DNA from 4 places in the Cobetia sp. 29-18-1 genome. Region 1 is predicted to be linked to each of the others. Evidence: predicted binding sites of a transcription regulator. Region 1 holds the regulator's gene; each other region holds the start of a gene.

What was found. The regulator sigma-54, encoded in region 1, starts transcription at its own class of promoters, with help from an activator protein. The targets are predictions, from matches to a motif close to TGGCACNNNNNTTGCTNT.
Region 2: QD208_RS09445 (P-II family nitrogen regulator) is a predicted target of sigma-54. The motif match lies at 2,088-2,105, and genes of this name have one in related genera.
Region 3: QD208_RS16100 (NCS1 family nucleobase:cation symporter-1) is a predicted target of sigma-54. The motif match lies at 2,577-2,594, and genes of this name have one in related genera.
Region 4: QD208_RS02770 (sugar phosphorylase) is a predicted target of sigma-54. The motif match lies at 2,566-2,583, and genes of this name have one in related genera.

Annotation. Positions count from the first base shown of each region.
Region 1 covers NZ_JARWKS010000016.1:51,331-57,352, reverse strand. Annotated here, with positions in the region: gene lptB (LPS export ABC transporter ATP-binding protein) at 1-528, shown strand, start outside; gene QD208_RS12910 (RNA polymerase factor sigma-54) at 762-2,210, shown strand; gene raiA (ribosome-associated translation inhibitor RaiA) at 2,871-3,179, shown strand; gene QD208_RS12900 (PTS sugar transporter subunit IIA) at 3,189-3,659, shown strand; gene rapZ (RNase adapter RapZ) at 3,797-4,732, shown strand; gene QD208_RS12890 (HPr family phosphocarrier protein) at 4,719-4,988, shown strand; gene mgtE (magnesium transporter) at 5,375-6,022, shown strand, end outside.
Region 2 covers NZ_JARWKS010000009.1:168,420-174,441, forward strand. Annotated here, with positions in the region: gene glnK (P-II family nitrogen regulator) at 1-235, opposite strand, end outside; gene QD208_RS09440 (ammonium transporter) at 385-1,632, opposite strand; gene QD208_RS09445 (P-II family nitrogen regulator) at 1,664-2,002, opposite strand; gene QD208_RS09450 (accessory factor UbiK family protein) at 2,440-2,814, shown strand; gene QD208_RS09455 (hypothetical protein) at 2,909-3,187, opposite strand; partial or broken gene QD208_RS09460 (magnesium chelatase domain-containing protein) at 4,408-5,253, shown strand; gene QD208_RS09465 (hypothetical protein) at 5,334-6,022, shown strand, end outside.
Region 3 covers NZ_JARWKS010000026.1:20,463-26,484, forward strand. Annotated here, with positions in the region: gene QD208_RS16095 (GGDEF domain-containing protein) at 1-688, opposite strand, end outside; gene QD208_RS16100 (NCS1 family nucleobase:cation symporter-1) at 1,032-2,507, opposite strand; gene QD208_RS16105 (aspartate/glutamate racemase family protein) at 2,888-3,643, shown strand; gene QD208_RS16110 (sodium:proton antiporter) at 3,743-5,014, opposite strand; gene QD208_RS16115 (M48 family metallopeptidase) at 5,167-5,670, opposite strand; gene metK (methionine adenosyltransferase) at 5,804-6,022, opposite strand, start outside.
Region 4 covers NZ_JARWKS010000002.1:229,052-235,073, forward strand. Annotated here, with positions in the region: gene QD208_RS02765 (hypothetical protein) at 1-347, shown strand, start outside; gene QD208_RS02770 (sugar phosphorylase) at 435-2,333, opposite strand; gene QD208_RS02775 (GlsB/YeaQ/YmgE family stress response membrane protein) at 2,696-2,944, opposite strand; gene nrdR (transcriptional regulator NrdR) at 3,343-3,831, shown strand; gene ribD (bifunctional diaminohydroxyphosphoribosylaminopyrimidine deaminase/5-amino-6-(5-phosphoribosylamino)uracil reductase RibD) at 4,064-5,218, shown strand; gene ribBA (bifunctional 3,4-dihydroxy-2-butanone-4-phosphate synthase/GTP cyclohydrolase II) at 5,375-6,022, shown strand, end outside.

The sequences.
Region 1 (6,022 bases):
CTCTCCGCTGCCGCCATGCATCAGCGTGCACGCGCCGGCATCGGCTATCTGCCGCAGGAGGCGTCGATCTTCCGCAAGCTGTCGGTGGCCGACAACATCATGGCGATTCTGGAGACCCGCAAGGACCTGGATCGCAATGGCCGCAAGGCACGCCTTGAAGAGTTGCTCGAGGAATTCAGCATCACGCACATCCGCGCCAGTGCCGGCATGAGCCTGTCCGGTGGTGAGCGTCGTCGGGTCGAGATCGCCCGTGCACTGGCCACCGAGCCGGACTTCGTGCTGCTTGATGAGCCCTTCGCCGGCGTCGATCCCATCTCGGTGGGCGAGATCAAGAGCATCGTGCGCCAACTGCGCGATCGTGGCATCGGCGTGCTGATCACCGACCACAACGTGCGCGAGACGCTCGATATCTGTGACACCGCCTATATCGTCGGCGATGGCCAGATCATCGCCCACGGTGATGCGGACTCCATCCTGGCCAACCAGCAGGTGCGCGACGTCTACCTGGGCCACGAGTTCACGCTCTAGGGTCAGGGGATGCGCTGAGTCCTCGCGAGGCGAAAGCTTCGAAAGCCGCTGCGTGATTTTATCGCGTAGCGGCTTTTTCATGTCTGACATCAGACGCATGCATGACGTCCATACCACCTTGGTGGAAACATGGCATGCAAGTTGCTTGAATATTCGCGGCAACCACTTGTCAGTGCCCCGAGTCACGGTATAGCGTAGTAAGCACGTTCCTTTGCCGTGAATTGACTGACTCCATGAAACCCACCCTGCAACTCCGCCTCGGCACCTCGCTGACCATGACGCCGCAGCTCCAGCAAGCGATCCAGCTGCTGCAGCTGTCGACGCTCGACCTGCGTCAGGAGATTCAGCAAGCCCTCGAGTCCAACCCCATGTTGGAGCTCGACGAGGACTACGAGTCGCTGGATGTCGTCGAGACACAGGATTCGAGCGAGATCTCCACTGCCGACTCCTCGAGCGAGATTCCCGAGGAATACCCCCTCGACAGTGACTGGTCGGACCTCTACCAGGACCACGCCGGTAGCCTGACCAGCTCCGGCAGTGGCAGCGGGAGCGAAGAAGGGCCGGACTTCGATCGCAATACCAGCGTCGAGAGCCTGCAGGACCACCTGCGCTGGCAGCTGGCGATGACCGACCTCGATGGCCGTGAACGCCAGATGGCGGAGAGCCTGATCGATGCCGTCGACGGCGCCGGCTATCTGAGCCTGTCTCTCGATGAGCTGGTCGATGGCCTGCGTGGCCAGGGCCTGCCCGGCCTCAAGGCCTCCGAGCTCGAGCAGGTATTGCTGCGTCTGCAGCAGTTCGACCCGACCGGCGTCTTCGCTCGTGATCTGCGCGAATGCCTGCTGCTGCAACTGGCGCTGCTGCCGGATGATCTGCCGCTGCTGGCGCAGGCGCGCCGCCTGGTACGTCAATTCCTCGAGGCACTGGGCAACGATGACCGCAAGCTGCTCAAGCGGCGCCTGAGCCTTGACGATGACGAGCTGGATCACGTCATTCGCCTGGTGCGCGCGCTCGACCCGCGTCCGGCATCCGCCTGGGGCGAGCCCGCCAGCGATTACGTGATCCCTGATCTGCTGGTGCGCCATACCCGCCACGGCTGGCAGGTCGAGCTCAACCCGGAAGCGCTGCCCAAGCTGCGCATCCAGCCGGAATACGCCGCGCTGATCAAGCGTGCCGACAAGTCCGCCGACAACACCTTCCTCAAGGACAACCTGCAGGAAGCGCGCTGGCTGATGAAGAGCCTGTCATCGCGCAATGACACCCTGCTCAAGGTCGGCCGCGAGATCATGGCGCGTCAGATCGACTTCCTCGAGCAAGGCGAGGAAGGCATGAAGCCGCTGATTCTGGCCAACATCGCCGAAGTGGTCGAGATGCACGAATCGACCATCTCGCGGGTCACGACCCAGAAGTACATCCACACCCCGCGCGGCGTCTTCGAGCTCAAGTTCTTCTTCTCGAGCCAGGTCGGTGGCAGCGGCAGTGGCGACGCCCACTCAAGCACCGCCATTCGTGCCCGCATCCGCAAGCTGATCGCGGAAGAGCCGGCCCGCAAGCCTCTCTCCGACTCGCGGCTAGTCGATCTGCTCGCCAGCGATGGCATCGAGGTCGCACGCCGCACCGTGGCCAAGTATCGCGAAGCGATGGGCATCCCCTCCTCCAGCGAGCGCAAGCGTCTGGCCTGACGCGTCATCTGCGGCTGCCATGCCCTGCTTTCACCTCCACAATGGCAGCCGCCGCCAACCTCAAGCCCTGGATTTTCCGCTCATCAGCCTCTGACTTCGCGGACAGCGGTGCGCCTGTCGCGCGCTCTGTCATCCCGTCAACCGCTCGTCAATTACCCGTCATGGCCCATGACGGCGCGCAGGATGACGGCAAAAAACCGCCATTCCGCCAGCGTCATTCACCGTCAATCGCATGTTTTTAAAGTCACTTTTGCGCGTATTGCACCTGGATGACACCCGGACAACCTCCCAAAACGCCGCTTGCTCCACGCAATCGAAGCGCCTGAAAGGCGACGTACATGCAGGGATTGGCGACGAAAACCCGCCTTCTTGCGCGTCTTTCACGCACCACCCACCAGACGTGCCCTTGAAGTCCACTCCGTTACCCCTCACTGAGTTGAAGACAAGCACTGAGCCACGATGCAGCGCAGCGTTGATCTTTGCGCAAAGCTTGGGCATTGTCGGTACAGACGCTCACGACATCTGACGCCACTGGCAAGGGTGCGAAAACATCGCCAGACGGTGGCCGTCAAGCCTGTTGCAGAGCGTCCGATCAGGGTTTGCTCGTAGTCAAAAAGGGTTACAATTGAATGGCAACCCGCTGGATAAAGGAGCGTGTCCATGCAAGTGAATATCACCGGGCATCATGTGGAACTTACCGATCCTCTCCGCGATTACGTCAACGAGAAGCTCGCTCGCCTCGAACGGCATTACGACAACATCACCAATGTTCAGGTGACACTGTCGATCGAGAAGGAGCGCCAGCAGGCTGCCTGCACCTTGCACGCGGCAGGCGCTGACCTCCACGCCCTGGCAGAAGACCCCAACATGTACGCTGCCATCGACGCGCTCGCCGACAAGCTGGATCGCCAGCTGGTCAAACACAAGGAAAAGTCCCAGGCTCGCTCTCAGGGCACCGGGACCCGTTGACCTTCAGCCATGACACTTGATCAGATCCTTCCCCCCGAGCGCACGCTGTACGGTGTCCCCGGGGGGAGCAAGAAGCGGGTGCTTGAATTCTTCAGCACCTTCATCGCACAGAACATTCCCAGCCTGGATAGCCAGGAAGTCTTCTCGCGCCTGATCGGGCGCGAGAGACTGGGGTCGACCGGCATTGGCCACGGTGTGGCCGTGCCCCATGCACGCAGCCCGCATTGCAAGACGCCAATCGCTGCGTTTCTGAAGCTCGGTGAACCCATCGACTTCGATGCCATCGACGGAGAACCCATCGATCTGCTGTTCGTGCTGCTGGTGCCTGAGGAAGCGGATGAGACCCATCTGACGCTGCTCGGGCAGGTCGCGGAATTGCTCAATTCCCCGGCCAATCGCTCGGCCCTGCGCCAGGCAGACAGCCAGCGTGCACTCTTTGAGGCATTGACCCAAGCCATCGCCGAATTACCGGCGCGCTGAATGACAGGCCCGGACATCGTCCGGGCTTTCGTCTTGCTGGCCTCCCATCGGCTGACGTACAGCGCACTGATAGCGGGCAGCCTTCTGCCCCACCCCTGCATTCTTTCGACGTTGACCTCGCCCTTGGAGAGCACTTCATGAAGATCGTGATCATCAGCGGCCGCTCCGGCTCCGGGAAATCCATCGCTCTCCAGGCGCTGGAAGACATTGGCTACTACGCCATCGACAATCTGCCCGGCATGCTGCTGGCGCCACTGGTCGATCAGCTCGAAAAGGACAGCCCGGCGCGCCGGCGCATCGCGGTCTCCATCGATGCCCGCAACCTGCCGGAAGCCTTGACCCGCTTCCCCGAATTGCTCGACAACGTCCGCCAGAGCGGCATGGACGTGCAGGTCGTCTACCTGACCACCGATTCGCGAGTGCTGCTGGAACGCTACTCGGCGACCCGTCGTCGTCACCCTCTGACGCGCGACAACGACCACACCCTGGCCGAGGCCATCGAGATCGAGCAGAAGACGCTCGCTCCCATTCGCCAGAAGGCCGATCTGGTCATCGACTCGACCAACCTGAGCGTGCACGACCTGCGCTCGCGCATCACCGAGCAGGTCGCCCAGCACAGCTCCCGCCACCTGACGCTGACCTTTGAATCCTTCGGCTTCAAGCATGGCGTGCCGACCGACGCCGACATGGTGTTCGATGCCCGCTGCCTGCCCAACCCGTACTGGGACATCAATCTGCGCGGCGATACCGGTCGCGATGACAGCGTGGCCGAATTCCTGCAGCGCTACCCCACCGTCCAGGCGATGCATGACGATATCGCCGGCTGGCTGGAACGCTGGCTGCCCGCCTATCAGGACAGCAACCGCAGCTACCTGACGGTGTCCGTGGGCTGCACCGGCGGCCAGCATCGCAGCGTCTACCTGTGCGAGCAGCTGGCGAGCTACTTTGCCGAGCGTCTGCCTGAGGTGCGCCTGCGTCACCGCGAGCTGGGCATTCATACCGCGCTGAGCAACGCGGGTGAGGAGAGTGATCAGCAAGAACATCAGCAGGAGCATCGCGATGGCCTCTCGTGAGCTGACGCTGACCAACCGCCGCGGGCTGCATGCTCGCGCAGCCACCAAGCTGGTCAATTGCTGTGCGCCCTATTGCGCGACGGTGATGGTCAGTCATGGCGAGCGACGCGCCAATGCGGCCAATGTGATGGCATTGCTGATGCTGGCCGCGCCCTGCGGCACCACGTTGCTGATCGATGTCGAGGGCGAACAGGCCGATGAGGCGATGCTGGCCATCGAGGCGCTGTTCGAGGCGCGTTTCGAGGAAGACGAATAACCGCCACTGACAGCGCTGTGGATCAGGGCTGTGAGTCGCGGCCCGTTCATCTGGCTCTCGCCTCCCTGCCCCTCTCGCCCTTTGCGCGCAGCCTTCCTTTCGGTCAGATCCCTTTTCGGCCAGCCCCTCTGGTAGCTCCCTTGGGCAGCTCCATCACTGCTCGCGCGGGATTTCGCGCCTGTCTTTGCGCCTACCCTTATACCTAGCCCTGCACCTATCCCAGCACCTATCCTTGCGCCTGGCAGCCATGCAACGCTGCTTTTGTGCCAGTGGCGGGACGCGGATTGTCCTTTCGATAAGAAACACTGTTTTCTTTTGTCGACGCGCCCCCCTACGCCAATGGTAGAATCAGCGCTGTCCTTCATGTCGACAGGGGAAGCCGACAGATGAGCAAGACGTCTCGTAAACTCAAGCCAAGACTTGATCGCCTGTCACAGGCGCTGGAAAGCGGCGAGCTGGAACAGGCAAGACGCATGCTCAATCGCGGCCTCGCGCCGGTGGACGTGGCCCACCTGCTGGAATCCTCGCCCCCCAAGGAGCGTAATCTGCTCTGGGAGCTGGTCGATGCCGAGCTGCAGGGCGATGTCCTTCAATACCTTGGCGAAGACATCCAGACCGACTTCCTCAAGGACATGGACGCCGTCGACGTTCTCGCCGCCACCGAGAACCTGGAACCGGATGATGTCGCCGACATTCTGCAGCGCCTGCCGAATGCGGTGATTCTCGAAGTGCTCGACTCCATGGAGGCGCAGGAGCGCCTGCGCGTCGAAACGGTACTGTCCTTCCCGGAGGACACCGCCGGCGGCCTGATGAACACGGACACCATCACCATCCGTCCGGACATCACCCTGGACGTGGTGCTGCGCTACATTCGCCGCCACGAGCGCCTGCCCGACTCCACCGATACCCTGCTGGTCGTCTCGCGCCGCGATGAATTCATCGGTGCCCTGCCCATCAATCGCCTGCTGGTCTCTGACCCCGGCGTCACGGTGCGCGAAGTGATGGACACCGACAGCGTGGTGATTCCGGCCCTG
Region 2 (6,022 bases), on a different contig from region 1:
TGGTGATCGCCTCGATCACGGAATCGATCATGGCGTCATCCACCGCGACTTCCAGCTTCACCTTGGGAAGGAAGTCGACCACGTACTCGGCACCCCGATACAGCTCGGTGTGGCCCTTCTGGCGGCCGAATCCCTTGACCTCGGTCACGGTGATACCCTGCACGCCAATCTCCGACAGGGATTCGCGCACGTCGTCGAGCTTGAATGGCTTGATGATGGCAGTGACCAGTTTCATCGTGTCTCTCCTTGGGTGATGGTGCGGGTAACGAGGCCTGCTCGTCACGCCGGTCTCTGACTCAAGCATACACCGCTTATCCAGTCAGGAAAAAAGACTCCCGCCAGGTGGCGGGAGTCTTGATGCTGCAGGTGCTGTCGCGTCCAGGCTTACTTGCGGCTGGAGGTGAATTCCGGATAGGCCTCCATACCACATTCGGCCAGATCCACACCTTCGTACTCTTCTTCCTCGCTGACGCGAATCCCCATGATGGCCTTGATGATCAGCCACACCACGAAGCTTGCGATGAACACCCAGGCGAAGATGGAGGCGGCGCCCAGCAGCTGTGCGGAGAAGGTGGCATCGTCATTGGTCAGCGGCACGGCCAGCAGGCCCCAGAGACCGACCACACCGTGCACGGAGATGGCGCCGACCGGATCATCGATCTTCAGCTTGTCGAGACCTACGATGGAGAACACGACCAGCAGACCGCCGACGGCGCCGATCAGGGTGGCAGCACCGACGCTCGGTGCCAGCGGACCCGCAGTGATGGCGACCAGGCCAGCCAGCGCGCCGTTGAGGGCCATGGTCAGGTCAGCCTTGCGGAACCACAGACGGGCGAGGATCAGCGCGGCGATGACACCACCACAGGCAGCGGCATTGGTGTTGACGAAGACCTGAGCGACCGCGTTGGCCTCATCGATGTTGGACAGCACCAGCTCGGAGCCGCCGTTGAAGCCCAACCATCCCAGCCACAGGATGAAGGTACCCAGCGTGGCCAGCGGCAGGTTGGCGCCCGGGATGGCATTGATCTCGCCATTCTTGCCGTACTTGCCCTTGCGAGCGCCCAGCAGCAGCACGCCTGCCAGTGCGGCGGAAGCGCCGGCCATGTGCACGATGCCGGAACCGGCGAAGTCACTGAAGCCCGCTGCGCTCAGGAAGCCGCCACCCCAGGTCCAGTAACCCTGCACCGGATAGATGACGCCGGTCATGACCACGGCGAAGGCCAGGAAGGCCCACAGCTTCATGCGCTCGGCGACCGCACCGGAGACGATGGACATGGCGGTAGCCACGAACACCACCTGGAAGAAGAAGTCGGAACGTGCGCTGTAGTAGATGTCGCCACCGGAAGCGAGCGCTTCCTCAGCGGTATTCTCGGCACCGATCAGGAAGCCCAGGCTCGGCAGGAAGCCGCCTTCGGCGCTCGAGTACATGATGTGGTAACCGACGACCATGTACATGGTGCAGGCGATGGCGAACAGCGCCACGTTCTTGGTCAGGATCTCGGTGGTGTTCTTGGCGCGGACCAGACCGGCCTCGAGCATGGCAAAGCCGGCTGCCATCCATAGCACCAGGGCGCCACAGACCAGGAAGTAGAAGGTATCAAGTGCGTACTTGACCTCGATGATCTCGTTCATGCGGGGTTCTCCTTGTTATTGTGCGCGGGGCTCAGACAGCGTCGGCGCCGCGTTCACCGGTGCGGATACGGATGACATCGTCCAGCGGAGTGACGAACAGCTTGCCGTCGCCGATCTTGCCGCTGTTGGCCGCCTGGGTGATGGCGTCCAGTACCGATTCCACACTGCTGTCATCGACAGCCACTTCAATCTTGACCTTGGGAAGGAAGTCGACGACGTACTCTGCACCGCGATACAGCTCGGTATGCCCCTTCTGACGTCCGAAGCCCTTCACTTCGGTGACGGTAATCCCCTGCACGCCGTTGTCGGCCAGTGCTTCTCGCACGTCGTCCAACTTGAAGGGTTTGATGATGGCGGTGATCAGTTTCATGTGCTGCCCCCGTTCGCTACCGGAATGATCATTCTTGTTAAGCATGGCCAGTCAGATGAGCTGGCGGCCTGTTCCTGACAAGTGCATCGCACGAGATGTGCCATGCGGCTGAAAATCCTTGTAACTCATCTGGTTATCGCAGGATGGCTGACAGTCTTTCGGCCTGTGCAAAGATGGCTGAATCCGAAGGTCACCTGGCATGCACCGTAATGGTGCTGTTTCTGCGCCTTTGGGTGTGGGGGCAAGTGCTAATGTGGTGCAGGTGTGTGCCTGCCGATGAGGATTGTCTGGTGCAGGACGATGCGGGGCATGCACCCGACTCCAGGGTTGCGTATCCTTGCAGCAGGACACGACGGCCCCATGTACAGGGGTGTCATCATTTTCTGACCGGCAGTCCGCACGACGCGGCCGCCGGCCCGCAACGGCTGAGGTGCAGCATGTTCAAGAATGACGTCATCGGGCGTATGGCCCAGCAGATCGGTGAGCGCCTGCAGGATGCCTCGCATGGCCCGGAAGAGCTGCAGAAGTCCGTGCAAGGGGTGATGCGCGGTGCCTTCGACCGCATGGAACTGGTCTCGCGTGAAGACTTCGACATCATGATGGATGTGCTGACGCGTACGCGCAGCCGCGTCGAGTCGCTGGAAAAGCAGGTCATCGCCCTTGAGGCACTGCTGGAGAAGCAGGGGCTGGTAGCGGGCAATGCACCGGCTGCCGAGCCCGCCACGCCAGTGGATGACGAGGGGGAAGCCGCGGTGGCGAAGCGTGAAGCCGCCAGTCACGCCGCGGAGATCGAGCGCCAGCGCGACGCCTGATTCCGTCAGGTGACGGCTGAACCAAAACCGCCACGCCCTTTCGGGGCGTGGCGGTTTTTTGCGTCATGGGCGCCGCTGATTCTGAGGGGCGGCCTCAGGCAGTCTGGGGGCGAGTGCCCAGCATCCAGCGCACCAGACCTACCACTGAGGCGATGATCCAGAAAATCTCGATCACGAAGCTGGCGAGGTTGAAATTGATGCACAGGCTGATCAACAGCAGGATCGCCCCGCTCAGATTCATCAGGTTGTAGGTCAGGCTGCGGGCATCGAGTCTGCCGATCTGCAGCAGGAAGAAGGCGCCGACGACCAGAGTGGTGCCTAGCATGCCGATCACATCCGCCAGGGATGCCAGCGGGGCAAGCATGTCTTGCATGGGTAGTGCTCCTGAAACAAGCCGAAGTCGTCCTGAATGGCTGGCCCTTTCCGTGGGTTGGACGATTCTCTGCCGCGCAGCGGCGGCGTTCCGTGAGACAGCTTGGCGGTCCTCCCGGCAAGGCCGGGACAACCGATCAAATATACAGCAGTCCCCGTCCGGCGGCACTCTTGTGGCTCTCTCGAGGGCGCTATCGCCCCTGTATGAGCACTTTCTTGGTGCAGGCAGGTATCGAGTCGGCCTCACACCATGCCCATGTGGCGAATGGTGGCGCTGAAATGCGCCAAAACAGGCGCTTTTACGTGGAAAGTGCTGCCAAAACCGCTACTTTTAACTCGCCGCGAGCGTTTGTCGGCAATGCTGGCAGCGTAAGCATCATGCCGGTGAGCGATCCGCAGCGTCAGCACCCGGGCGCGTCGCGGCGCGTGAAGCTGAAATGGCAGCCGCAGCCGCAGCCGCAGCCGCAGCCGCAGCCGCAGCCGCAGCCGCAGCCGCAGATGCAGTTGCAGGGCGCCAGACGCTCTCTATCACCAGGCAGCAATAAGCCGTCACCCAGCGCCAGGCCCTCAGGCGCCAACCCCCGGCATCAACGACCCGATGCTCGTGCAAATTCCTCGAACGCAACGCATGCGCCGTCGCTGATCTCTCCCTGACAGGCGCCTCATGAGCTCCTCTGGCTCACTCTGATCTCTGACATGGCTTTCATCACTCGACTGAGTCGATCGTCCAAGCACCCTGCCTGCAGTTATTGAGTTTAATTTCTGTTGGTTGGTGCTTGTGAGTTGAGATCGGGCTGTGGGTGTCCTGGTCCGACGTTGGCTCGCTTGATCATCGATGGCACCAGTGCCTCGAATGATGAAGTTTTGAGCGCTCAAAAAATGTCCACACGCAATAATTATGTAATGTTATCCACAGCCTGTCTGTTTGTTACGTATTCAGTAATTGCGGGAGTCTGGGGCGTAAAGAAATTTACGTTATAGACGCGAGAGCCGTCACCTGAACACGCATTTTCAGGTGACGCATGGCAGTGTCGTGGGGGTATGCGAAGCCTTGCGGCAATTGTCGAGCGCCCGAGCGTTGAGGCGCTCGCCTTCTGGGGAGTATGAGGTTTGCCATGCTGGGAGGGTTGGCAGCGGTGTGTGCCTTCGCGCTCATGGCAGGCCAGTGCCTGCTCCGATTGCGCCGTGCAACTGAGAGGCGGCATCACGCAGGGAAGGCTCATGTCATTGGCAATGTTGCGCACGCGCGCGTCACTTGGTCTCGAGGCACCGGAAGTTCAGGTGGAGGTACACCTTTCCAACGGCTTGCCGGGGCTGTCCATCGTCGGCTTGCCGGAAGCGGCGGTGAAGGAGAGTCGCGAGCGGGTGCGCAGTGCGCTGCTCAATGCCGGCTTCGAGTTTCCGGCGCGGCGCATCACCCTCAATCTGGCGCCAGCGGACCTCCCCAAGGAAGGCGGACGCTTCGATCTGCCCATTGCGCTGGGGATTCTGGTCGCCTCCGGGCAGATACCGGAAGAGGCCGTGGCAGCGATGGAGTGCCTCGGCGAGCTGGCGCTGGATGGCAGCATCCGTGCCGTGACCGGCGTGCTGCCAGCCGCACTCTGCTGTCGCAAGGCGGGGCGGACGCTGGTGGTGCCGCGCGGCAATGCCGACGAGGCGGCGCTCGCCGAGGAGTTGGAAGTACTGGCGGTGGGCCATCTGCTGGAGCTGGTGGCTCACCTGCTGGGGCGCGAGCGCCTCACGCCGCATGTGTGCTCGATCATTCCCCAGGCGCGCCTGCCGGAGCCCGACCTGAGCGAGGTGCGTGGCCAGCATCAGGCACGCAGGGCATTGGAGATCGCCGCGGCCGGCGGCCACAACCTGCTGTTCGCTGGTCCGCCGGGCACCGGCAAGACGATGCTGGCCAGTCGCCTGTCCGGCATCTTGCCGCCACTGGGTGAAGGGGAAGCACTGGAAGTCGCGGCGGTGCGCTCGGTATGTGGTCTGCCGATCATGGAGCGCTGGGGGCAGCGGCCTTTCCGCGCCCCGCACCACACGGCCAGTGGGGTCGCGCTGGTGGGCGGTGGCTGTCATTTCCAACAATTGTTGCGACTAAACAATAATTACTGCGACAATCTCTATGTTGAGTTTACATAGAGCACGCCCTTGTGACCGTTTCTCTCAAACAATGCAGAACCTTTAGCTTTCAAGATGGCACCCTTAAAGACGAAACTGAGCGCTTGGTCGTTTGGTGGTACGGGCCTATCTTCAAAAATATCCGCTCACAAAGCGTCCCTAAAATTTATGTATTTTTAAGACCTATTGATCAGGAGAACAAATTAGGAGATGTGATTAAGCGAACGACGGTCTTAACGCATGTCGGGCTATTGAGAATCGGCTCCGTCTGGGAAAAGGGCGTGAGCAACTCCCGCATCGCATTTGAGGAGAAAACATTCCCTGTTTCGTTCTCTCCGGGCGGCTGGCGGATTGTCTCCTTAGACGACTTACACAAAGCAGGGCGCAGCCTCTATACCTCCTTTCATGAGGCAAGCTATTTACCGCTGGACAGAAAACACAAATCGTACCTGATTGAATTTTACCTCCCAGGTGGCAAACATCTGCTCATCCCTTGCACCGAATTTTTTGCACGCGTTTACGGTCGATCATCTGAAATCAAGCGGGTGCTCGCCACTTACCCTTGGGAAGAAGTAAAAGAGCGTCTTTATCGACCGCTTAACGCGCCTGCATCCCCAGGTACGTGGCCTGTCAAATTTACGTATCGTGTTCATAAACACGATGCTATTTTGCTCGCGCATATGCTGTACGATCCCTATGCTGAACAGGCTGCCAGAAGCAT
Region 3 (6,022 bases), on a different contig from region 1:
GCCCCGTCAGCAGATCATGATTGGCGCGGTATTCCAGCTCGTTCTGCTGAGTGAGCAACCGCTGATTCATGTCGTGCAATTCGAGATTGCGCGCCTCCAGCGTGCGCTGCAGCCGGATGGTGCGATGGAAGGTCGAGGCTCGGGCATGCGCCAGTGCCGGCGCGATGAAGAGGGTCCCCAGGATGTAGGCACCGCCAGCGCCGGCCAATGTCGTCAACGACAAGGGACTCAGCCACACATAGATGGGCACATAACACAGTATCAGCGGCAGGCTGCTGGCCAGCTGGTAGCGCCAGCCCCACACCAGCCAGGCGGGCATGGCGATCAGCATGCAGGTCGAGAAACTCAGGTTCCACAGCGTCAGCGTCAGTGCATCCGGAATCAGCGCGGCACCGAAGCAGAAGAACAGGTTGGCGGGTATCGCCCCGGCCAGCAGGATCTTGTCCGAATGCACGCCGCCGCGGCGCAGCTGGAGGATGCACAGCAGGCAGCAGAGGAAGATGATCAGCCGCCCCACCCACAACGCCTGCCAGGCAGACGGCACCTGGAAATAGTCAAACAGCAGGAAGCAGGCGAAGCACGCCATGGCGAACATGATGAAGGTATTGTTGATTCGCGTGCGATAGTGCTGCGCTTCGATATCCGAACCGTCCCTGCCCGGCAATATCAGATGTTCATGAAGCAGCATGTTCCATCCTCGACACTCGGTAGCATCAACCAATGTTACACCGCGCGCAGAGCACACCTCACTGGAATAAAGAGTTGATCAGTAAACGCAAGATTACCGACTGCCTGATAGAACAATGTGCTGTGTCATCAGGCCGGGCAGGCGAAGCAAGGGCAAAGACGCGTCGCAACACGAATGTGCCGGCAACACGAATGTGCCGGCAACACGAACGAAAGCGCCCTGCTGTCGTCATCCATCTCGGTGGCGACAGCAGGGCGCTGAAGGTAAAGCCAAGGCAATGCCAGGTCACGGCCAGGTCACGGCCAGGTCACGGCCAGGTCACGGCCAGGTCATGGCCTGAGCGTCATGACATCTTCTGGCGTACCCCGGCCGGCACATAGATGCGTGCAGAGGCGGCATCTCCCAGCCAGTACCCCGAGAAGACGCCATAAAGCCCTGTCGCCATCAGCCCGCCGATGAACAGCGTGAAGTGGGTGATGTCGCCCAGCGGCAGGAAGCTGATGATCAGCGTCACCGCCGAGGAGACCAGCAGCGCCTTGACCGCCGCGACGTTGACGCCCTTCTCGAAGAAGTACTCGCCTTCCGCGCTGTCGGTGAACAGCGCCTTGGTGTTGATGCCGCCCTTGTTGACCAGATAGTGGTCAAACAGGATCACGCCATACACCGGGCCGATGGCTGCGGCGAGGATGCCCACGGTGTACTGGATGATCTCCGGGTTGTTGAACAGATTCCACGGCGTGATGAAGATGGAGCCGACGGCGGCGAGCATGCCGCCCATGCGCCAGCTGATGCGGGACGGTGCCACATTGGAGAAGTCGAACGCCGGTGACACGAAGTTGGCCACGATGTTGATGCCGATGGTCGCCAGCACCAGGGTCAGGATGCCCAGCGCTGCCGCGACGCCATTGTCGATGCGGGCGACGGTCTCCATCGGGTCATGCAGCATCTCGCCGAAGATGGGCTGCGTGCCGGACACCACCACCACGGTGATGACGGCAAACAGCAGGAAGTTGACCGGCAGGCCCCAGAAATTGCCGCGCTTCACATCCCCAGGGGTAGCGCAGTAGCGCGAGAAGTCCCCGAAGTTGAGCGTCGGCCCCGCGAAGTAGCCCGCCACCAGCGCCGCGGCGATCACCATCTGCCACAGGGCGTCGCTGCCCGAGAGCGTCTTGCTGCCCAGCGTGAAGCTGATGTTGTCCCAGCCGGCCTGCCAGACGATCCAGCCCGCCAGCGCGAACATCACCACATAGACGGCTGGCCCGGCGAAATCGATGAAGCGACGCACCGCATTCATGCCCCACCAGAACACCAGCGCCTGCAGTACCCACATGAACAGGAAGCAGTACCAGCCCAGCTGCGAGAGCCCGAACAGCTGGGTCTCGGTCAGCCCTTCCAGCGACGGCACGTAGCGCAGCAGCACCAGCATCAAGGCATGCGCCGCCAGATACGTCTGGATGCCGTACCACACCACCGCGATCAGCCCGCGGATGATCGCCGGAATGTTGGCACCATAGATGCCGAAGGACTGCCGGCAGACCACCGGGAAGGGCACCCCCGTCTGCTGGCTGGGCCGCGAGATCAGATTGGCGAACACCTGCACCACCAGAATGCCGACCAGCATCGAGACCAGAATCTGCCAGCTGGCCAGCCCCAGGGTGAACAGACTGGCGGCAAAGACGTAGCCACCGACGCTGTGCACATCGGACATCCAGAACGAGAAGATGTTGTACCAGTTCCAGTTCTGCTCGCAGGGGGCGAGGTCCTCATTGATGAGCCGCTTGCTCGCGTTGCTCAGATCAGGGGGAGTCTGGGGTGTCATTGTTGTCTCCAGAGGGGCTTGTGGGCCATGGGCCAGTCACGAGGCGTCATGCCTCGCCATACCCTCCCCTTATCAACAAGCGTGCCAGTGAAACACTTGTTGCGGATTTTCAATCTCCAAGCGTTTTCCCCAAGGCCCGATCTGCGTGACACCCCTGCCAGCAACGTCATGTACGTGGCAACTCCTGAGACATCAGGCACCATCAACTTCCGCTGTATTAGCCATATGCACCACAGCAGCGCGCCGACAATGAAACGAACGTTGCGCCAGCGGGTGTCCCCGGACTGGCACGGATGCTGCTCGTGTTTTGTGTGCTCCGCTCGCACGGCCCCGCATCCGGCGCGCGCCGGCACGAGAAAGCCCATCACGAGCCACCCATCATGAGAGAGCCCGCCATGTTGCGTCTCAAGGTCATCAATCCCAACACCAGCCAGGCGATGAGTCAGCAGATGGCGCACTCGCTGCAACGGCAGCTCGCCCGGGACGTCCACCTCGAGGTGCTGACTGCCGAGCATGGCGCTCCCAGCATCGAGACCGCCATTGAGGAAGCCATGGCGGTGGTCGCGCTGCTGGCGCTGATCGCCCGTGATCGTGAGGGCCTGCTGGAGACCCCGCCCGCCGATGGCTATCTGCTGGCCTGCTTCGGTGACCCCGGCCTCGAGGCCGCACGCGAACTGAGCCCCGTGCCGGTGATCGGCATCGCCCAGGCCGCCATGCACATGGCCACACTGGCGGCTCCCTCCTTTGCCATCGTCACCAGCATGACCAGCACGCTGCCGATGTCCGAGCAGCTGCTGGAGCGCTATGCGATGCGCCCTCTGTGCAAGGCGCTGCTGGCCTGTGACGTACCGGTACTCGCGCTGTCCGAGGCGCGCACTCCCCCCGTGCCATTGCTGGAGCGCTGTGAACACGCCAGAGCCAGCGGTGCCGGCAGCATCGTGCTGGGCTGCGCTGCGATGGGGCCGCTGCGTGATGCCATTGCGTCAGAGATCGGCCTGCCGGTGGTCGACCCGCTGCTGGCGGGGCGCGACCTGCTGCTGACCCTGATGCGCCAGCCCGCTGTCGCTCGCGCGAAGCAAGCGGGTGAGGTGAAACCCCTCAGCGGTGTCTTTGCCCGGGGCCTGGCGGCCCTTTGACCCGCCAGCAAACTGCCCTTGGCTGGCGCCTCGCGACCGAAACGAAAACGCCCCCTCACTGCTGCCAGTGAAGGGGCGTTTGCATTGGCCGACTTTGACTCAGTGCTTGTCGTTCGACTCTCCCGCGTGGCTACGATCGCCGACCACCGCCGTCACCAGCTTGCCGATGCTCAACCCCTGCACGAGGATCGAGAACAACACGATGATGTAGGTGGTGACCACCAGCGGCTCGCGGAAGTCGCCTTCGGGAATCGCCAGTGCCAGCGCCACCGAGATACCACCGCGCAGGCCGCCCCAAGTGAGCACGCGCGTGGTGCCGGGGCGGAAGATGTACCAGCGACGCAAGATGCTCAGCGGAAGACCGATCAGCGCCAGGCGCGAGAGCAGGATCACCGCCACCAGCACCAGCGCGATGCCGATCGAGGTCAGCGTGATCGGCATCAGTACCAGTTCGAGGCCGATCAGCACGAACAGCACCGCATTGAGAATCTCGTCGACCAGCTCCCAGAAGCCGTCCAGATAGCGGCGGGTGTTGTCGGACATGGCGCCATCACGCGCCATGTTGCCGATGATCAGCCCCGCCACCACCATCGCGATGGGGCCGGAGACATGCAGCGCCGAGGCCAGCGCATAGCCGCCCAGCACCAGCGCCAGACTCAGCATCACCTCGACCTGATACTGGTCGATGCTGCGCATCAGCTGGTAGACCAGCGCGCCCAGCGCCAGCCCCAGCAGAATGCCGCCACCCGCTTCCTCGAGGAACAAGAGCCCCATGTGGCCGAGCTCGACCTCACCGCTGCCGGCCGACGCCGCACTCAGCAGCGCGGTGAACAGCACCACCGCCACGCCATCATTGAACAACGATTCGCCGACGATGCGGATTTCCATGTCGGCAGGCGCGCCGGCACTGCGCATGATGCCGAGCACGGCGATCGGATCGGTGGGCGAGATCAGCGCACCGAACACCAGGCAATACAGGTAGGGCACCTCGATACCGGCCCACTGGAACAGCCACCAGGCGGCGGAGCCGATCACCAGCGTCGAGATCAGCACGCCCAGCGTGGCCAGCAGGCCGATGGAGCGCCGGTAGGCCTTGAGGCGCGAGAGGTCCACGTGCAGCGCGCCGGCGAACAGCAGGAAGGACAGCATGCCGTCCATCAGCAGGCTGTTGAAGTTGATTCGGCCCAACCAGTCTTCCGCGGTATCGGCCACGACGGTGGTCACCGCGAAGTGATCGAGCCCGATCACGCCCAGCGACAGCACCAGGCCGATGGCCATCACGCCGATGGTCGGCGGCAGGCGCAGGACGCGATGATTGAACCACATGCACACGGCAGTGATGGTGATGAACAGTGCAGCGAGATTGAGCATCCGAAAACGGTCCTTTGCAGTGGCGCCGATACCCCTGATGGCATGACGTCCTTGTCATTCTTTCCAGTTCTTCTGTCGCGTGAGCAGCCGCGTGGCTGTCTGAACTGAGCGTGACTGTCCAGAACGGCTCGTGGCTACCAGAATGGAGGCGGCTACCAGAGATCGCCGTGGCGTTCACGGTGGCAGAGATAGAGACGCAGCTCGAACTCACGTTGATGATACTCCGGCTGCATGTGACAGCAGAGCCGGTAGAACGCCTTGTCGTGGGCCTTCTCGCGCAGATGCGCCAGCTCATGCACCACGATCATGTTGAGCAGTGGCTCCGGCAGGCGCCGGAACAGCGACGAGATACGGATCTCGTTCTTGGCCTTGAGCTTGTTGCCCTGCACCCGCGACACGAAGGTGTGCAGCCCCAGGGCGTTGTCGATGACGTGAATCCGGTCGTCGTAGATCACCTTGCTGATCGGCGCCGAGCTGCGCAGATACTGATTCTTCAGCGCCATGGTGTAGTCATGCAGCGCCCGCGCACCCTGCAGCTGATGAGGCTCGGGATACTTGCCGAGAAAGAAGGCTGCCGTCTTGCCCGACGCCAGCAGTTCACTCGCCTGCTGTTGAATCTCGGGGGCGTAGCCCTTGAGATAGCGTAGATCAGCCACTGGGCATCTCTCCTGTTGCTGTCCGAAGGAGGGCCAGAGACAAGAAAACCCGCCGAGGCGGGTTTTCTTGTCATGGCGCCGAAAGCGAGGGGCGAGACGTCCGCCACCTGCCAGGCCTGTCGAGCTGGCGGATTTACAGGCCAGCGGCAGCCTTGAGACCAGCGGCACGATCGGTCTTTTCCCACGGGAAGGCGGTGAAGGTTTCGGTCTTCTGCTCGCCGCTCACGTCGGTCCAGCTGTAGCTGTGCTCGAACGGCTCACGACCGAAGTGGCCGTAGGCAGCGGTCAGCTGATACATCGGATGCGCCAGGTCCAGCATGGTGGTGATGGCGTACGGACGCAGGTCGAAGTG
Region 4 (6,022 bases), on a different contig from region 1:
ATCGCATGAGTTTGGACATCGCCAAGGCCATGTATCGCAAGCTGGCCACGCTGGGCGTCGAGATGCACGGCGAGACCTTCCGCACCATCAAGGCCACCTACTACCGTATCGCGCTGGACCTGATCGAGACCTACTACAACGATGCCGTCATGAATGGCCTGACGGTGGACCGCCACAGTGAGGAAGCGGCGGTGGAGCTGTTCGCCGCCAACATCATGGATGCCGGCAGCGCCTTCCTCGACAATCCGCGCGACAAGCCCTTCATCCCGAGCTGGAACCGGGTGCAGTCTGCCGTGCCGGACCTGCTCGAGCGCATGCACGAAGCGGTGGAGCTGGACAACCAGTAAGGCTCGCGGCGGGAAACAGCAAGACCTACGACAACGGGGCTGCCACTGGCAGCCCCGTTGTCGTAGGCAGAGGAAGAAACGCGGGCGTCAGACGACCTCGATGGCCGGCGGGCGCACTGTTTGCTCCATCAGCCAGGCCGCCTGATAGGGACGGCGAGCCATGGTGGGGTCGTAGGCCTTGTCGTGGCACAGGTGGTCGGTCAGCGCGACGCCTTGCCAGCTTTCCGGCAGCGGCAGTACGCGCGGCTGATCGGTGACATTGAGGGCGAACAGCAGGCGTCGCCCTTCATGGGTGACGCGCTCGAAGACGAAGAAATCCGGGCCGACATCGAAGACATTCTGGTCGGCATCCGGGTGGAAGCAGGGTTCGTTGCGGCGCAGTGCCATGCGGCGCTTGAGGGCGTGGAAGACCTCATGGGTCGCGGTGTTGGGGCTTGCCAGCAGCGCTTCCAGTTCATCACGCTGCCATTTGCGGCGGTTGATGGCGCGCAGATGGCCATCGCGCTCGACGCCTTCCTGGTGGTTGGGAGTCGCGGTCAGCGAGTGGATGTACAGCCCCGGGATGCCCTGCAGGCTCAGCATCAGGGTCTGGCTGGCGATGAAGCGCTCGATCTGCCACGGGTCCTGGCCGCGCCGCGTGCCCTTGAGCGCATCGAAGTAGCTGATGTTGAGCTCATAGGGGGTGTCGGCGCGGCCCGGGTTGGCGCGCATGCTGACGTAGCCACCGAAGTCATGCACCAGCCGCACCAGGGTGTCGCGCTCGTGGTCGGGCAGCAGGCCCTCAAGGGCGCGAACGCCGATACCGTCGTGACTGGCGGTGAAGTTGAAGTAGCTGCAGCCGGAAGGCAGGGACGGCAGGCTGGTGGCCCACTGGGTCAGGGCGCTGGCATCGCCGGAGGTCAGGGTGTGCAGCGTCAGCGGCGGCAGCGTGAACTGATAGATCAGGTGCGCTTCATCGGCCTGGGCGCTGCCCTCGATGGCGGTGAGGTCGTGCTGTGACAGGCGATCGAGCCCGAAGTAGGACATGTTCTCGGCGTGGGGCACGTTGGTTTCGGTGATCAACAGGCTGCCCGGCGCCAGATGGTCGACGATGGCGCGCAGCAGGCGCACCACGGCGTGTGTCTCCGGCAGGTGGATGCAGGAGGTGCCCTGGCGTTTCCACAGGAATGCCACCGCATCGAGGCGGATGATGCCCGCGCCCTGCTCGAGGTAGTAAAGCAGGATGCCGATGAACTCGAGCAGCACATCGGGATTGGCGAAGTTCAGGTCGATCTGGTCATCCGAGAAGGTTGCCCAAAGATGGCGCAGGCCACGACGGGTATGCACCGGCGTGAGCAGGGCAGATGGACGCGGGCGCACGACCTCGGAGACATCGGTGTCGGGGTCCATCTCGATGAAGTAGTCGCGGCCGGGCTGCACGCCGGCCAGATAATCGGCGAACCACAGTGACTCGCGCGAGCAGTGATTGATGACCAGGTCTGCCATCAGGTCGCGCTGCTCACTCAGGCGCCGGATGTCCTGCCAGTCGCCGAGGACCGGATTGACCTCGCGATAGTGGATGACGCTGAAGCCGTCATCGCTGCTCCACGGAAAGAAGGGCAGCACGTGGACACCGGACAGGCTGTCGTCCAGTCGGCTGGCGAGGAAGTCGTGCAGGGTCGCCAGTGGCGCCTCGCCTTCCTGCTGCAGGCTGTCGCCGTAGGTGATCAGCCACTGGTCGCGCTCGCTCCAGAGCGGCTCGCCTTCCGGTACGCGGGGGTTGAGGCGCGTGCGATGGAAATCCAGCACCGTCTCCAGGCGTCTGAGGACTTCTTCATGACGCTGTGGGTAGATCTCGGCGAGCAGGCGTGTGGCGTGCGCCTGGAAATCAGCTTGCGAGAGACGTTTGGCGAGAGAGACTCTGGCGCGTGGCCTGGCGCTGCCCTCGCTCGGCGCAGGATCTGAGGCAGTGGATGTCGAGTGATCGGGAGATGACGTATCGGACATGGGCAATCCTCGTGGCAGCAAAAGCGGTCAGACTCTGCCTCGTGAGCCGCAATGGCAGAGCGTGTCGCGGGTGATCTTCGGGAAGCCCGCCGGTGCAATCCTGCGGGGCCGGTGGCAAGACTGGAAATCACATATCAGATGAAGTCGGCTGGCCGTCGCTTGGTGAAATCCCTGAATGGCGCATCGCTCAGCGGCGCCCGTGGGTGACGGCCTGGCGCCTTTACTCATGAGTCATGCACGCCTCGGGCCAGATTCGTCAAGCCTGCAAGGCAGGACGGCCAGCCTGCATGTGCCGGCTGGCCGTCCTGTCTGGCGTCATGTGGCCTGCGGCCAGCTGACGCCACTGCGCTTCATGACATGCTTTACTTGCGCAGCACGCGATACAGAATCAGCAGAATGACGGCGCCGAGCACGGCAATGACAAAGCTGGCCAGATTGAATCCCGTCACTTCACCGAAGCCCATCAGGGTGCCGACCCAGCCACCGACAACGGCACCCAGGATGCCGATGATGCTGGTGACGATGATGCCACCCGGGTCCTTGCCGGGCACGATCACCTTGGCGATGATGCCGGCAATAAGACCGAATATGATCCATGCAATGATTCCCATGTCGCAGCTCCTTGCGTCATCGTGATCAATCTCGCGGCAGAGATCATCTGCCGCCAGTCGTGAAAGGATTTCACGGCTCGGGCAAGCGTCCTTGTGAGGCGCTGCACCCTGATGTCATCTTTCGGTTATCGGGCGGGGATTTCAAGCCTGCCGGCAGGTTGATGGACGCTTTCGCCGCGGTGTCCGCCCCCCCGGGGCGACAATCCAGGAAACTCCTGTCGCCCCTTGGGCGCTCCTCAAGGCTAGTTCAGTCATGTCGGGGCTGACATAGGCTCCCGTGGCGGTGCCTTAACGGTTACAATACCCGCCATTCGCTGTCATTCGGCTGCGCTGCGCCACTTCCTCGCTGTGCTTCGCGCGGGGCCGCAGCCACCTCGCACCCAAGCAGGCTCTCCAACATGCACTGTCCCTTCTGTGGAACTCATGAAACCAAGGTCACGGATTCCCGACTGGTGGTCGAGGGTGACCAGGTGCGGCGGCGTCGCCAGTGCGCGGCCTGCGGTGAGCGTTTCACGACCTACGAAACGGCGGAGCTGGTCATGCCGCGCGTGGTCAAGGGCGACGGTTCGCGTGAGAGCTTCGATGAGCACAAGCTGCGTGCCGGCATGCTGCGCGCGCTGGAAAAGCGCCCGGTTTCCTCCGAGCTGATCGAGGCCGCGGTGGAGCGCATTCGTCAGCGTCTGCGTGCCACCGGCGAACGTGAGATCGAGGCGCGGCGCATCGGTGATGAGGTCATGCAGCAGCTCAAGCGGCTGGATCAGGTCGCCTATATCCGCTTCGCTTCGGTCTATCGTCGCTTCCAGGATCTTGATGAGTTCCGCGCCGAGATTGACCGTCTCGCCCAGGAACCCAGCTTCCTGCCGGGCGAGGAAGACGCGCGGCCCTGATGCCTCGCCACAGGCATCCTTGCAGATGCCCTCGAGGCCTGCGCCTGCTGGCCCTGTCGCGTCACGCTGCGTGGCTCAGGCCTCGGGGTATTGTCTGCCGTCTGGGCAACGCCTGACCTTCTCTCGTTTCACGCCAAGGTATCGCATGTCTCTTTCTCCTCATGCTTCTCATGCTCCCCGTGACAGCCACTCTCACGACCGCAGTGCTCCCTCGGCGCGTGATGCGCGCCACATGGCCCACGCCCTGCGCCTGGCACGACTGGGCAGCTACACGACGCAGCCCAATCCGCGTGTCGGCTGTGTCCTGGTAGAGGCCGAGACCGACGAGGTGATCGCGAGCGGCTTTCACGTGCGTGCCGGGGAAGGGCATGCCGAGGTCAATGCGCTGGCAGAGGCAGGCGAGCGCGCGCTGGGCTGCGTGGCCTATGTGACGCTGGAGCCCTGCTCCCACACCGGGCGTACCGGCCCTTGCTCACTGGCCCTGATCGCGGCGGGCGTCTCGCGGGTGGTGATCGCGATGCGTGATCCGAATCCGCAGGTTGCCGGGCGCGGCATCGCGCTGCTGCAGGGCGCGGGCATCGCGGTGACGGTCGGGGTGATGGAGCAGGAGGCGCGAGCGCTCAATCCCGGCTTCCTGTCACGCATGGAGCGCGGTCGGCCCTTCGTGCGCCTCAAGCAGGCCATGAGTCTGGACGGGCGCACGGCGATGGCTTCCGGCGAATCCCAGTGGATCACCGGCCCCGAAGCGCGCAGTGCCGTGCAGCGTCTGCGCGCGCGCTCCAGCGTGGTGATGAGCGGCATCGAGTCGGTCATCTTCGATGATTCGCGTCTCAATGTGCGCGCCGACCAGCTCGGGCTCGAAGACCATCCGCTGGGGCTCGAGGCGCTGGTGGCGCGTCAGCCGTTGCGCGTGGTGGTGGACAGCCATCTGCGTCTGCCGCTGGCGGCGCGCATTCTGGCGCAATCCGGTCGTACGCTGCTGGTATGTGTCGCGGATGAGACAGCGGCGCTGGCTGAGCGACGTACCTTGTTGGAGGCGGCCGGTGCCGAGGTGTTGGCGCTGCCGGCCGGCGAAGATGGACGCGTGGACCTCGAGGCCCTGCTGCGCTATCTGGCCGAGCACGAGCAGGCCAACGAGGTGCTGCTGGAAACCGGCGCGGTGCTGGCCGGGGCCATGATTAATGCGGGGCTGGTCGATGAGATGCAGATATTCATGGCACCGACGCTGCTGGGGGGCGAGGCTCGCCCGCTGCTGGCGCTGCCGGGGCTGGATCACATGGCGCAGCAGCGACGGGTCGAGATTCGCGGTATCCGGGCGGTGGGGCGTGATTGGCGCATCACCGCAGTGCCGGTAGCATCGCCAGACCCGCAGGAGAGCGGCGACTGATTTCTTCTTGTCACGCAAGCACTTGCCGCCGTCTGGCGACAGCGGCGTCGCTGGGTGCTGGCGCAAAACGGGGTGGCGGGGTACCCTGACGCCCGACTTTTTGATAATACGCGTGGGTCCGGCATGGGCCGGCGCAGCCCGTAAAGTGGAGCAAGCATGGCGCTATCAGGCATCGCAGCACTCGTCGAGGATATCCGGCAAGGCAAGATGGTCATCCTCATGGATGACGAGGATCGTGAGAATGAAGGCGACATCATCATCGCCGCGGAAGCCGTGACAGCCGAGCACATCAACTTCATGGCACGCCACGCGCGTGGCTTGATCTGCATGCCGATGTCGCGTGAGCATTGCGAACAGCTCCAGCTGCCACTGATGGTTCAGGCCAACGGTTCCGGCTTCGGCACCAAGTTCACGCTCTCCATCGAGGCCACCGAAGGCGTCACCACCGGCATCTCGGCGGCTGACCGCGCCCGTACCGTGCAGGCTGCCGCCGCGCGCAATGCGCGCCCGCAGGACATCGTCCAGCCGGGGCACATCTTCCCGCTGATGGCGGAACCGGGTGGCGTGCTGCGTCGTGCCGGCCATACCGAGGCGGCCTGTGACCTGGCGTCCATGGCGGGCTTTGGCGCGACCGGCGTGATCTGTGAGGTCATGAACGACGACGGCAGCATGGCGCGTCGTGAAGAGCTCGAGCGCTTCGCCGCCGAGCATGACCTCAAGGTCGGCACCATTGCGGACCTGATCGAATATCGCATCCACAATGAGCAGACCGTGGAAGTGCTGGACAGCGAGCAGGTCGAGACC